2 regions of the Paenibacillus donghaensis genome follow, and region 1 is predicted to be linked to the other one. Evidence: a T-box and tRNA genes for the amino acid it is inferred to sense, from the RefSeq annotation. Region 1 holds a T-box; the other holds one or more tRNA genes.
The links. The T-box of region 1 lies ahead of tyrS (tyrosine--tRNA ligase). A T-box ahead of a tRNA ligase gene usually reads a tRNA of that ligase, here a tRNA-Tyr.
Positions count from the first base shown of each region.

Region 2: it has a tRNA-Tyr gene. The T-box ahead of tyrS (tyrosine--tRNA ligase) is inferred to sense a tRNA for this amino acid. The anticodon was not compared.

Region 1 is NZ_CP021780.1:2,734,270-2,741,267, reverse strand. It holds gene B9T62_RS11950 (ATP-binding protein) at 1-612, opposite strand, end outside; gene B9T62_RS11945 (winged helix-turn-helix domain-containing protein) at 772-1,821, shown strand; gene B9T62_RS11940 (ABC transporter ATP-binding protein) at 2,064-3,803, shown strand; gene tyrS (tyrosine--tRNA ligase) at 4,022-5,284, opposite strand; T-box leader at 5,406-5,631, opposite strand; gene B9T62_RS11930 (GNAT family N-acetyltransferase) at 5,727-6,200, opposite strand; gene B9T62_RS11925 (GNAT family N-acetyltransferase) at 6,298-6,825, opposite strand.
Region 2 is NZ_CP021780.1:5,973,730-5,980,727, forward strand. It holds gene B9T62_RS27015 (LacI family DNA-binding transcriptional regulator) at 1-949, opposite strand, end outside; gene B9T62_RS40295 (hypothetical protein) at 1,032-1,169, shown strand; gene B9T62_RS27020 (hypothetical protein) at 1,185-1,742, shown strand; tRNA gene B9T62_RS27030 (tRNA-Leu) at 2,233-2,314, opposite strand; tRNA gene B9T62_RS27035 (tRNA-Cys) at 2,335-2,408, opposite strand; tRNA gene B9T62_RS27040 (tRNA-Gly) at 2,416-2,490, opposite strand; tRNA gene B9T62_RS27045 (tRNA-Gln) at 2,497-2,571, opposite strand; tRNA gene B9T62_RS27050 (tRNA-His) at 2,606-2,678, opposite strand; tRNA gene B9T62_RS27055 (tRNA-His) at 2,722-2,797, opposite strand; tRNA gene B9T62_RS27060 (tRNA-Trp) at 2,818-2,891, opposite strand; tRNA gene B9T62_RS27065 (tRNA-Tyr) at 2,898-2,983, opposite strand; tRNA gene B9T62_RS27070 (tRNA-Thr) at 2,992-3,067, opposite strand; tRNA gene B9T62_RS27075 (tRNA-Phe) at 3,093-3,168, opposite strand; tRNA gene B9T62_RS27080 (tRNA-Asp) at 3,183-3,260, opposite strand; tRNA gene B9T62_RS27085 (tRNA-Met) at 3,263-3,339, opposite strand; tRNA gene B9T62_RS27090 (tRNA-Val) at 3,371-3,446, opposite strand; tRNA gene B9T62_RS27095 (tRNA-Glu) at 3,502-3,576, opposite strand; tRNA gene B9T62_RS27100 (tRNA-Ser) at 3,590-3,682, opposite strand; tRNA gene B9T62_RS27105 (tRNA-Asn) at 3,686-3,761, opposite strand; rRNA gene B9T62_RS27110 (23S ribosomal RNA) at 3,828-6,876, opposite strand.

The DNA.
Region 1 (6,998 bases):
ATTGGCCGTGGCAATGACATTGAAGCCCGGCTTCGCGAACAGTACGCCGCCATCCAGCTCCGGGATGCTCAGCACCTTGTCGCTGAGGATGCTGATCAGGCTGTCCTGCGCTTCGGCCGGACAGCGGGTAATCTCCTCGAAGCGGGTGAGAATCCCCTTCTTCATTCCGTTATATAGCGGAGCCGGAACGAGCGCCTGCTCCGATGGGCCTTTATCCAGCAGCATGGCATAATTCCACGAGTATTTGATCATATCCTCGGTTGTGCCTGCTGTGCCTTGAATCGTATTGGTGCTGGTCCCGGAGATGGCTGCGCTAAGCAGCTCGCTCAGCATGGTCTTCGCCGTTCCCGGGTCGCCCACAAGCATCAGCCCCCGGTTGCCCGCCAGTGTCACTACGGCGCGTTCAATCTGTATATCATTGCCATAGAACTTCCGCGTGATCTCCACCTGCTCCCCGTCCAGCAGCGCCGGCTGCTCGCGGCCGATAATGAAATCGCGCACCTGAACGGGCGAGAGCAGCCAACTCGCGGGCCGCAGCCCCTGCGGCTCTTCCCGCAATGCCCGCAGCTCCCGTTCATATAGAATCTCCGCGGGAGGCTTGATCATTTCGATGGACATCCCTATCATTATCCCCTCTCATAAACAGATCATATGTTCCTATTCTTGTATTCTAGCATATGTACTTAAGGTCATGCCACTGTTGAAAAATAGGTTTCATAGAAATATACTATATTAGACAAACATCGAATTCAAATTTGTGCAGGAGGAACTATGAATCTTAATATTCATGAACAGCTGGATCCCGTATTTGAAACGCTGGGCTTGCTGTATGTCAGCAGCCATATGGTTCATCACAGACAGCATATGATTGACGAGTTGGGCCGGTTTGGCGTCGATGGAGAAGCCTTCTATACGAAACATCTGAAGACCGTGGACAAATACCTCAACACCTTCAGGAAACACAGGGTAGATCATGAAAGTGACAGTTTCTTTTTTAAGGATGAGGACACGACGTTCTTTACCCTTCTGCTTAGGCTTCTGTGTGAGAATAGGAGTTGGCTGAGCGGCCTTGAAACAGCAGCTGAGGATCTGATCCGTCAGGAGTTGCTTAAAGTTCTGTTCGATGAGCAAAAAAAGGAGGATGACATTCCGGGGGAAGCGGTGTTGGCGGAAATACTAACCTTGGAGGACATCATTGCTTTTCTCGGCGGATGTTCGTACGAGGAAGGTATAAAATGGAAGCTGATGGCGCTGCTACAGCATCCCCATAAACAGATTGCAGCGTTGATTGCAGCTGTAAACAACAACATCCACGCGTTTGAGAAGGCCAGGCAAGAAGTGGAGAAGCCGCTCAGACGGCTGATTTCAGCCTATGTTCAGTCCATACGCAGCAACGGGGATCAGCCGTTTGTGAAGGTAGTAGAAATTTTTGCCCACGATGCTTCCATCTACCCGGCCTTGATTATGCCGCTCGGCCAATCGATTTATACCACACAGGGCCATTACGGGCTGTTTGTCGACTGCCTACCCTTGAACGGCAAGAATCCGGCCGATTCCAGGGAACACCTGCTGCTGCTGCTGAAGGCGCTCGCTGACAACAGTAAGCTGCAGATCCTCGCTTCGCTGAAGCTCAGTCCCAAATACAACCTGGAAATCGCGGAGCATTTGGGACTATCGGCGGCCACTGTATCCCATCATATGAACGTGCTGCTGACCTGCGGAATGGTTAGCATTGACAAACAAAATGGTAAAGTGTACTACCATCTGGACACGGCTAATCTGGAACTGCTGATCGAAGAGCTGGAGCGGTATTTGTTATAGTTATAGTTATAGTTATAGTTATAGTTAGCAGGCAAGCCTATGACTTTCTCATTGAACTGAAACTTCCCACTACTGTTGGGGAGTTTTTTTGCATATTGCTCCAAAGCCGATTTTGCGGGATCTGTAATCTCTATTTGCAATAATATATTATAATGATCTAATTTGTTTGACATTAATCGAATACGTATGATAATATTCCCTTGGGATTATACGGAAATCTAATTTTAGGAGTTGGCTGAACATTGAAAGCTTCCCTGCGTCAACACAAACTGCTGCTTATGATTACACTGTTCTTCAGCATCATCACGGCGGCGGCGGGAGTGCTGATTGCCCTTGTGCTGCAAAAGGTCATTGATGCCGCGCTGCAGGGCGACCGCGGGCTATTCCGCGAAATTCTGGTTATCTCAGTGGTTTATTTGCTGCTGCTCGGTGTGATGGGCCTGATTTATAATTTATGCAGCAAGGCATTGATTCGCAATCTTACCCTGTCGCTACGGGAGCGGGTGTTTCGAGGCATATTCAGTAGAAAAGCAGAAGCCTTCGCGGCATCCAACACGGCCGATTATTTATCCGCACTGACCAACGATATCAAACAGCTGGAGGATCAGTATATTCAGCCTCTGCTGCAGGTCATGCAGAATGTGGTGGTGTTTGCGGCTTCCGTGCTGGTTCTCCTCTACATTAGTCCGCTGGTGACGGCCATCCTTGCCGGCTGCATGGTGCTGATATTCATTATCCCCTCCCTCTTCGGCACAGCGCTGCAGACCAAGCAAAGCGCCGTATCAGCTCAGATGTCGATCTTTACCATCCGCTTAAAAGACCTGTTATCCGGCTTCGAGGTGATCAAATCCTATGCGATGGGCACATACGCCGGACACAAGTTCCAGACGGAGAACCGGCAGGCAGCGGATACCCGTTTTGCCGCCGACCGGCTGTTTGCACTGAATGAAAGTGTGTCCCAGACTTTGGCGATCCTGACCCAGTTTGCGGTTGTTTTTGTGGCCGCCTATCTGATTATTACCGGAAATCTATCGGCGGGAAGTCTGGTTGCGCTGGTCCAGCTGAGTGGCGGTTTCGTCGGTCCTGTTCTCGTAATTATGGAGAATCTGCCCAAGATCAAAGGTGTACGGCCGGTAGTGGAACGGATCGATGCCCTCTCTGCCCAGCACCATGATACCCCTGCGGAACAGCTTGATCCTCAATTCAACGTAGCTTTATCCGCCAACCATCTGCAGTTTGGGTATACGCCAGGACAGCCGGTCCTTAAAGACGTATCACTCACACTGGACAAAGGCAAAAAATACGCGCTCGCCGGACCCAGCGGCTGTGGTAAATCCACACTGGTCAAGCTGCTGACAGGTTATTATGACCGTTATGAAGGCACTGTCGAGTTGGACGGCACTAATCTGAAGCAGCTGGACACCTCTCGGCTGCAGGAACTGGTCTCAACGATTCATCAGAATGTGTATATGTTTGATAGTGACATCCATTTTAATATTTGTCTGCACGAAGAGTTCTCAGCGGAACAGCTGGAAGAGGTGCTTCACACCAGCGGCATACATAAGTTCCTCGAGCAGACTAATGGGCTGCAGTCCCCCGTAGGCGAGAACGGTTCACAGCTGTCCGGAGGCCAGCGGCAGCGGATTGCCGTTGCCCGTGCCCTGATCCGTAATAAGCCGATCCTGATTCTGGATGAAGGCACGTCGGCGATAGACATGCAGACCGCGTATGAAATCGAGGGCCGTTTGCTCGCGTTGGAGGATCTGACCCTGATTACGATCACCCATAATATGAATGAGCTGATGCTTGGCAGGTACGATGAGATTATTTATATGGAAGAGGGACGAATTGCCGAGCGGGGCAGCCTGCACGAACTGCTGGCGTATGGAGGGCGATTCCATGACTTCTACACGCAAAAAGAAGCCGTTACGCCGTCTAATGAACAACAGCAACCGTTGCTGCAAGAAATCGATGCTGTCTAATCCTACGCAATGATGCCATTAGATCCCGCGTACACCTCTGTAAACGCAAGAACAAACAGACCTGTTCCTCACGTTAAGGTGAGAGACAGGTCTGTGTTTTTTTATAAATATAAGAATTTATATAATTCCGTATAAATTATCCTTCTATTTCTCGCTGAAACGGTACCGTCCTATAAAAGGACGGCAAAGCCGTTTCCACTTGCCGGCTCAGAAGCGGGTTAACCCAGCTTGACCAGACTGTAATTTTTTTTGCCTTTACGGATAATGATGAATCGACCGCCAATGGCATGCTCAGCGGTAACGTCCAGCTGGATGTCACTTACGCGTTCGCCATTCAGGGAGATTGCACCCTTGGTGATATCCTCACGCGCCTGGCGTTTGGATGGCTCAATCCCCAGATCCACCAACCAGTCTACGATATTCTTCGTTTCGCGGCCAGTCGTGAATGTAGGCATTTCCTTGAAGCCTTCTTCAATTTCATCGGCGGTCAGTGAGCGGATATCTCCGCTGAACAAGGCGGCGGTGATCCGCTTCGCCTGCTCCAGCAGCTCTTCGCCGTGTACGAAGCGGGTCATTTCTTCCGCCAGCGCTTTCTGTGCTTCGCGTTTGTGCGGCTCACTCTGTACCTTCTCGGCCAATGCTTCAATAGCCGCCTGATCCAGGAAAGTGAAGTATTTCAGGTATTTGACCACATCGCGGTCATCGCTATTGGCCCAGAACTGGTAGAATTCGAACGGCGTTGTTTGGGCCGGGTCGAGCCAGATTGCACCGCCGGCACTTTTGCCAAACTTGGTGCCATCGGATTTCAGCATCAGCGGAATGGTCAGGCCGAAGGCCCTGGCTTCGGAGCCTTCTTTCTTACGGATCAGATCCAGTCCACTTGTAATGTTGCCCCATTGGTCGGAGCCGCCGATCTGCAGCTGCACATCCTCATGCTGGTACAGATGCAGGTAGTCGAGCGACTGCAGGATCTGGTAGGAGAATTCGGTGAACGTGATTCCACTGTCGAGCCGGCTCGCTACCACATCCTTCGAGAGCATCGTGTTCATGCTGAAGTTTTTGCCATAATCGCGCAGGAATTCGATCACATTAATCTTGTGGGTCCAGTCATAGTTGTTCACCATCCGCACCTGATTAGCCTCATTGTCGGTCAGGAACAGCTTCTTCATCTGGGCGGTCAAGGCATCCACATTCTCCTGCACCTGCTCCATCGTCTGCAGCGAGCGTTCGGTCTGGCGTCCGCTTGGATCGCCAATCGTTCCCGTTGCCCCGCCGATCAGAATGACCGGACGGTGACCGGCCAGCTGGAAACGCTTCAGTATCATGAACGGAATCAAATGCCCGATATGCATACTGTTGCCTGTCGGGTCAATGCCGCAATACAGCGAAACCGCCTTGGTCTCCATCAGCTCGCGCAAGCCTTCGGCGTCGGTCTGCTGGTTAATGGCCTCACGCCACTCCAGTTCATCAATAATGTTCAATGTGATACAGCCCCTTTGTGTACAGAAGATTTCCTTATGAATTACGTTGATGGCCTCGCAGCAGCCCATGGCGCACACGGTACTTCCGGACAACAAAAAATCGCCCCTTGTCTATTGTAGACACAGGGACGATTGAATAAACCGTGTTACCACCCAAATTGAACAAGCAGCACGTCATAGCGCAGCTCATACCACTCTTAGCGAGATATCGTTCGCTTCAGTCCGCTTGGCATTACCCAAGATACTCCAGAGTGTAATTCACAGACCTTGTATATATCAGGTTCCATCAACCCCTGACTTTCTATAACAGGGACAAGACTGCTACTGGGCTCTTTCAACGTATATCCTCTATAAGATTACAGCCAGTATAGCTTAACTGCAAAATACTTGTCAATACATGACATAGCCGGAGCGCGATGATAGAGCCTCACTTCATGCGGGTCTATAAGTCTCTGATGTACCAGGTGTCACAAGCATAGTGCTCAGAACCGGGAAGTGGAGCAGGCAGTGGCTCGAACCCTTGTTTGCTGTAGAAACGGTTCGCGGCGTGCATGTTCTGCAGCGTCTCCAGGTAACAATGGCGGTAATCGAGTTTGGCGAAATCAAGAGCAGTCTCCAGCAGTTGTGAGGCGATACCCGACCCGCGGCATTCCGGGGAGAGATACATTTTCTGAAGCTCACATACCTCATCCGATTCAGCGAACTCAGCTATTCCGCACCCGCCAAGCAATCTGCCATCTGATTCAACGATCCAATAAGCCCGCTTCCCGTGCTGATTGTAGTATTCATACAAATGATCCAGGCTTGGATCTGCCCAAGCCAAGCCTTCGCGGTTACCGCCGAATTCAGTCAGGCATGTTCTGATAATCTGTGCTATCGCTTCATTATCGCTGTTATGTATGAGTCTGATGTTCATCAATGAATGTACTTCCTCCTATGGGTTCTTAAGTAGTGTAGGAAGCTGGCTGCTCCAAGCCTGAACTTATGAATTAAGTCCATCGTCTCAGCTGATTTCAGTTGTGTTCATGCTCTAGAATCGAATATAGACAGGAATCATGCCATAGGCCCTTATGCCACATATGCTCTCTAAGCTGACCTTCGTATTTCATACCGATAGCTTGCATCACCTTGGCAGAACCGAGATTGACCGGGCGGCAGGTTGCATAAATGCGGTGAAGGCCCTGCTCCTTAAAACCCAATCGCAAAAGGGCTGCGGCAGCCTCTGAAGCGAAACCTTGACCCCAGTAGGTACGGTTATAACAATAACCGATTTCTCCTTGACCAGTAGCTGTGATATGTATGCCGCTGCCGCCGATCAGTTTTCCGGTTGCTTTGTAGACTACGGCGAACTCATAGTCTTTCCGGGGTTGATGCTGCTGTGTCTCGATGACAGCGGCAAGATAGTCTTGTGTATCCTGTTTGTCATTAGGTCCCCATATCATATACCGGGTAACCAATGGATCAGATGCATACACATGAACAGCCTCCCAATCTTCAGCCCGGAATTCCCGGATAAGCAAGCGTTCCGTTTCAATAACCATAGTATTCCTCCCAAAAGTTATACTAGCATCAGATTCACAGAAGTTACATCGGTAAAACTTGCTTCGTAAGCTCCCCATATAGAAACTGCTTAGCTACGATAGCATAAGTTTAGTATCACATGCCGAACTTTCGGAGTAAATGATGCGAATGTGATTACTACTTAGGACTCTTC
Region 2 (6,998 bases), 3.2 Mb from region 1:
CCGGGAGAATATTCTCCCGGATAAAGGGTTCCCCATCGCGCTGTTTGCGGATTAATTCGACCGATAGCCTGCCTATTTCACTAATGGGCTGCTTGATGGAACTTAGCTCTGGCTCAAACCAGGAAACGGCTCCTATGTCATCATAACCGATAATGCGAATGTCTTCAGGAACTTTTTTTCCCGCTTTAATGCAGCCCTTTAAGGCAAAAGCAGCAATAATGTCACTTGTGGCAAAGATACCATCTACATCCGGATGTTCCCGCAGCAATCTCTCTATAATCGAACCATATTGGGCGTGATCAAATACGTTCATATCCGTCTGGATGATAACGTATTCAATATCATGCCTAGACATGACGTCACGGAAAGCGCTACTCCGCTTATTGGCAAGAAGCTTCAACTCCAAATTACCGCAAATATGCGCAATCTTCTTGCAGCCCTTGGCAATCAGCAGCTCAGTTGCCAGCTCCCCTCCGCGATAATTGTCCGACGAGATATAGGGAATCTCTTCATCAATCTGACGGTCAATGGTCACAATGGGCGAATGCAGATTTCGGTAATCATCCACCTGCAGGGTATGGCTGCCCATGACAATGCCGTCCACCATATTCCGCTTCAGCATCTCTATATATTCCTTTTCCTTGACCGGGTCCAGATGAGAATTACACAGCAATACCTTACAGCCGTCCTGATATGCGTAATATTCCACATGATTAGCCAGCTCAGCGAAGAAGGGGTGAGAAACGTCTGGAACAATAAGACCGATAATATTAGAGCGCTTTCGTAGGAGCGAGCGTGCAATTTCATTCGGATGATAATTGAGCTCCTCCATAATTCGGTAGACCTTGCTGCGGGTGCTCTCGCTGATATAACCGCGATTGTTCAGAACCCGCGAAACTGTGGTGACGGATACACCGGCTTTTAAAGCAACATCATGAATAGTAACCATACATTTCCTCTTTCAACATCTATTTTCAAAACTATACTTCATATCCTGATAAAAAACAAACAGGGATAAGCCTGATAGATATTTGCAACGGAACATAAATGAACAGCCGGATCAGCTGTCCGTCAGCATGTGCAATATTCTGGACGCTATCATGAGCGACAAGCCGCTTCCGCCCAAGGAAGAATACCTGCACTTGCACCTTGATGAAATTAACGTTTAAATTAATGACGGAAGATTGAAAGAAATCAGAAAAACTATACTTTGGCTTGGAGCAAACGGGGCAGGGAAAACCACTCTTACCGGACTTACCGTTATCAGAGATATGCAGTTAGAAGATAATGCAGAGTTTTATGCGGCCCGCACCGAAAAAGTGGAGAAATGTTTTACTGTAGACTATTCTGACTGGGCATATTCCGAGCAAGAAAAAGATTTTTGGAACGCTAAAAACAGTCAGATTGAAACGCCTTATGAATATGGCTATCATGCTGGCTGGAAAAGCCTGTTCCAATGTTTTGAATTGCTAATCGTTACCATTATTGCAATCTGCATTTGTGTTGCTCCTGTATTCGCAGGAGAATATCAATCCGGCGCTGACAGCGTTATTCTCTCGACTAGATACGGAAAATCCAAATTGATAAAGGCAAAAATTTCAGCATCCTTTCTTTTTGCACTGATTGTCTTTTCAATAAACGTTTTGCTGGCTGTGGGTATTCAACTTGCTACGTTTGGAATTGATGGCTGGAATCTGCCATTACAGCCCAACAATAGGCTGAGCGACCATCTCTCCGGCTAAAATCTAGTGAAAAAATTCGAATTTTACTTGTAGATGATCAACCTTTTGTTCGTCAAGGGCTAAGGTACAACATAGATTCGCAGTCTGATATGGAATGTGTAGGTGAAGCGGATAACGGAGAATCTGCGTCTCTTGGAAGTTGTAAGGAACAGCAAAATTGAGCTTGCTGTCATTCTTGCAGCTTTTTATGGATTACGGCGAAGTGAGGTACTTGGTTTGAAATGGTCTGCTATTGACCTACAGGACGAAGAACAAAGCAAGCCGCCGCACTCTGCCGCTTGTAGACGCATTCTACAAGCTGCTGCATCTTAAACAGCAGCAGGAGTAAACTGTGACCTTTGCAAAGATTCGTACTGTATGGACTACCTGGACTATATCAATGTGGCTACTCAGCAGAAACCATGAATAAAGCGATAAAAATATAACATCTCGGCAAAGAAAAAAGGCTTATAAAATCGCTGAGTTAGCAATTTTATAAACCCTTTTAGTATACCGATAGCCGGACTCGAACCGGCAAGCCTCTCGGCACCGCATTTTGAGTGCGGCGTGTCTGCCAATTCCACCACATCGGCGCATTGCTTAAGAATAAAAATGGAGGCGCCACCCAGACTCGAACTGGGGATAAAGCTTTTGCAGAGCTTTGCCTTACCACTTGGCTATGGCGCCAAAAAAATGGAGCGGACGACGGGAATCGAACCCGCGACCCTCGCCTTGGCAAGGCGATGCTCTACCGCTGAGCCACGTCCGCATAAAATGGCTGGGGATATAGGATTTGAACCTATGCATGACGGAGTCAAAGTCCGTTGCCTTACCGCTTGGCTAATCCCCAACATACATTCATTTACATTTAGAAAGTAAAAAGGGGCGACCGATGGGTCTCGAACCCACGAATGCCGGAACCACAATCCGGTGCGTTAACCACTTCGCCACGATCGCCACACTATAGTACATTATTGCCAATTTATATTCTTAAAGAAAATGGGGCGACCGATGGGTCTCGAACCCACGAATGCCGGAACCACAATCCGGTGCGTTAACCACTTCGCCACGACCGCCATATAAACTTTAAAAAAATTGGCAGGGGCAGCAGGAATTGAACCCACACCAACGGTTTTGGAGACCGTTGTTCTACCTTTAAACTATGCCCCTAAAAACTGGTGGAGGATGATGGATTCGAACCACCGAACACTTACGTGAGCAGATTTACAGTCTGATGCGTTTGGCCACTTCGCTAATCCTCCAGGATTATTGGTGCCGGCGAGAGGACTTGAACCCCCAACCTACTGATTACAAGTCAGTTGCTCTACCAGTTGAGCTACACCGGCACGGTGCAGTCTTTAAAATAAAACATGGTGGCTCGGAACGGAATCGAACCGCCGACACAAGGATTTTCAGTCCTTTGCTCTACCGACTGAGCTACCGAGCCATACATTATTAAAATGGCGGAACCGACGGGATTCGAACCCGCGATCTCCTGCGTGACAGGCAGGCATGTTAGGCCAACTACACCACGGTTCCATTGGTTGCGGGGGCAGGATTTGAACCTGCGGCCTTCGGGTTATGAGCCCGACGAGCTACCGGGCTGCTCCACCCCGCGTCATTGTAAACACTATCTTATAAAATTATCATGGTGGAGGCTGAGGGGATCGAACCCCCGACCCTCTGCTTGTAAGGCAGATGCTCTCCCAGCTGAGCTAAGCCTCCATAAAAGAACAAATACTATTGTACCAAATCTCACAGGTTAAAATCAAGTGAAAAATGGTGACCCGTATGGGATTCGAACCCATGTTACCTCCGTGAAAGGGAGGTGTCTTAACCCCTTGACCAACGGGCCTTACTAAATAATATGGCGGAGAGAAAGGGATTCGAACCCTTGAGACGCTTGTGGCGCCTACACGATTTCCAATCGTGCTCCTTCGACCAAACTCGGACACCTCTCCATATGGCTCCCCGAACAGGACTCGAACCTGTGACAACTCGATTAACAGTCGAGTGCTCTACCAACTGAGCTATCAGGGAATATAGTACATTTACAGGCTTAATCGCCTGAAAACTGAATCCGAAACAAATCTGCGTTTTAAGATTGTGGATAAGCCCTCGACCGATTAGTATTGGTCAGCTCCATGCATTGCTGCACTTCCACCTCCAACCTATCTACCTCGTCGTCTTCAAGGGGTCTTACTAGTTGGGAAATCTCATCTTGAGGGGGGCTTCACGCTTAGATGCTTTCAGCGCTTATCCCGTCCGTACGTAGCTACCCAGCCATGCTCCTGGCGGAACAACTGGTGCACCAGCGGTACGTCCATCCCGGTCCTCTCGTACTAAGGACAGCTCCTCTCAAATTTCCTGCGCCCACGACAGATAGGGACCGAACTGTCTCACGACGTTCTGAACCCAGCTCGCGTACCGCTTTAATGGGCGAACAGCCCAACCCTTGGGACCTACTTCAGCCCCAGGATGCGATGAGCCGACATCGAGGTGCCAAACCTCCCCGTCGATGTGGACTCTTGGGGGAGATAAGCCTGTTATCCCCAGGGTAGCTTTTATCCGTTGAGCGATGGCCCTTCCATGCGGTACCACCGGATCACTAAGTCCGACTTTCGTCCCTGCTCGACTTGTAGGTCTCGCAGTCAAGCTCCCTTATGCCTTTGCACTCTGCGAATGATTTCCAACCATTCTGAGGGAACCTTGGAACGCCTCCGTTACTCTTTAGGAGGCGACCGCCCCAGTCAAACTGCCCGCCTGACACGGTCCCCGTACCCGATAAGGGCACTAGGTTAGAACCTAGATACGATCAGGGTGGTATCCCAACGGCGCCTCTGCAGAAGCTTGCGCTCCTGCTTCTCTGGCTCCCACCTATCCTGTACAGATCGTACCCAAATTCAATATCAAGCTGCAGTAAAGCTCCATGGGGTCTTTCCGTCTTGTCGCGGGTAACCTGCATCTTCACAGGTATTAAAATTTCACCGGATCTCTCGTTGAGACAGCGCCCAAGTCGTTACGCCATTCGTGCGGGTCAGAATTTACCTGACAAGGAATTTCGCTACCTTAGGACCGTTATAGTTACGGCCGCCGTTTACTGGGGCTTCGGTTCACAGCTTCGGGTTACCCCTAACCGCTCCCCTTAACCTTCCAGCACCGGGCAGGCGTCAGCCCGTATACTTCGCCTTACGGCTTCGCACAGACCTGTGTTTTTGCTAAACAGTCGCTTGGGCCTTTTCACTGCGGCCCCCTCGGGCTATTCACCCTACCGAGGCACCTCTTCTCCCGAAGTTACGAGGTCATTTTGCCGAGTTCCTTAACGAGAGTTCTTCCGCGCGCCTTAGAATTCTCTTCTCGCCTACCTGTGTCGGTTTGCGGTACGGGCACCTTCTCCTGGCTAGAGGCTTTTCTTGGCAGTGTGAGATCATGACCTTCGCTACTAACATTTTCGCTCCCCATCACAGCCCAGCCTTCACGATGTGCGGATTTGCCTACACATCAGCCTCACTGCTTAGACGGACACATCCATCAGTCCGCGTCACTACCCTCCTGCGTCACCCCATCGCTCATAGCGGATTACGGTGGTACAGTAATTTCAAACTGTTGTCCTTCGACTACGCCTTTCGGCCTCGCCTTAGGTCCCGACTTACCCTGAGCGGACGAGCCTTCCTCAGGAAACCTTGGGCTTTCGGCGGATCAGATTCTCACTGATCTTTTCGTTACTCATACCGGCATTCTCACTTGTATACGCTCCAGCACTCCTCACGGTATACCTTCAACGTATATACAACGCTCCCCTACCCCAGGATCGACTTCACTCCAGCTTCGAAATGTGTTTATCCCCTGTAGAACATATAGCCTTCATCCCTTCCAGGATGATTTCAGGCATACATGTCTATTTCTGATAAACACCGCTCAAAGAAGCAGTGAAGTCGATCCTAGCCATAGCTTCGGTGGTGTGTTTAGCCCCGTTACATTTTCGGCGCAGAGTCACTCGACCAGTGAGCTATTACGCACTCTTTCAATGGTGGCTGCTTCTAAGCCAACATCCTGGTTGTCTGTGCAACTCCACATCCTTTCCCACTTAACACACACTTGGGGACCTTAGCTGATGGTCTGGGCTGTTTCCCTTTCGACAATGGATCTTAGCACTCACTGTCTGACTCCCGGCAATAAATATGTGGCATTCGGAGTTTGACTGAGCTTGGTAACCCTTGCGGGCCCCGCACCCAATCAGTGCTCTACCTCCACTATTCTTATACCGAGGCTAGCCCTAAAGCTATTTCGGGGAGAACCAGCTATCTCCGAGTTCGATTGGAATTTCTCCGCTACCCCCACCTCATCCCCGCATTTTTCAACATGCGTGGGTTCGGGCCTCCAGTGCGTGTTACCGCACCTTCACCCTGGACAGGGGTAGATCACACGGTTTCGGGTCTACGCCCCATACTCAAATCGCCCTATTCAGACTCGCTTTCGCTGCGGCTCCGGCTTCTCACCTTAACCTTGCATGGTAAACGTAACTCGCCGGTTCATTCTACAAAAGGCACGCCATCACCCCTAAAACGGGCTCTGACTTTTTGTAAGCACACGGTTTCAGGTTCTATTTCACTCCCCTTCCGGGGTGCTTTTCACCTTTCCCTCACGGTACTGTTTCACTATCGGTCGCCAGGTAGTATTTAGCCTTAGCAGATGGTCCTGCTGGATTCATACGGGGTTTCACGTGCCCCGCACTACTCGGGATCCGTCTCGGAGAGAACACAGTTTAGGCTACAGGGCTTTTACCTCTATCGCGGGCCTTTCCAGACCTCTTCGCCTACTATATTCCTTTGTAACTCCTTGTGAGACGTCCCACAACCCCTAAGAGCAAGCTCTTAGGTTTAGGCTGTTCCGCGTTCGCTCGCCGCTACTGACGGAATCACTATTGTTTTCTCTTCCTCAGGGTACTTAGATGTTTCAGTTCCCCTGGTCTGCCTCTACCTCTCCTATGTATTCAGAGAGGAGTAACTGCGAATTACCACAGCTGGGTTTCCCCATTCGGACACCCCCGGATCAAAGCTTGCTTACAGCTCCCCGAGGCAGTTTCGTTGTTCGCCACGTCCTTCGTCGGCTCCTGGCGCCTAGGCATCCTCCGTGTGCTCTTATTAGCTTAACCAGCGCTACGATGTTTGGCTGATTTGCTCATCTTGTTTTGAATGCCGCTCGCGGATTGCTCCACTCACTAACACATTCAAAGCCAAAGGTCGCTTCATCATCCAAAATCTTCGCTTCCAGCAT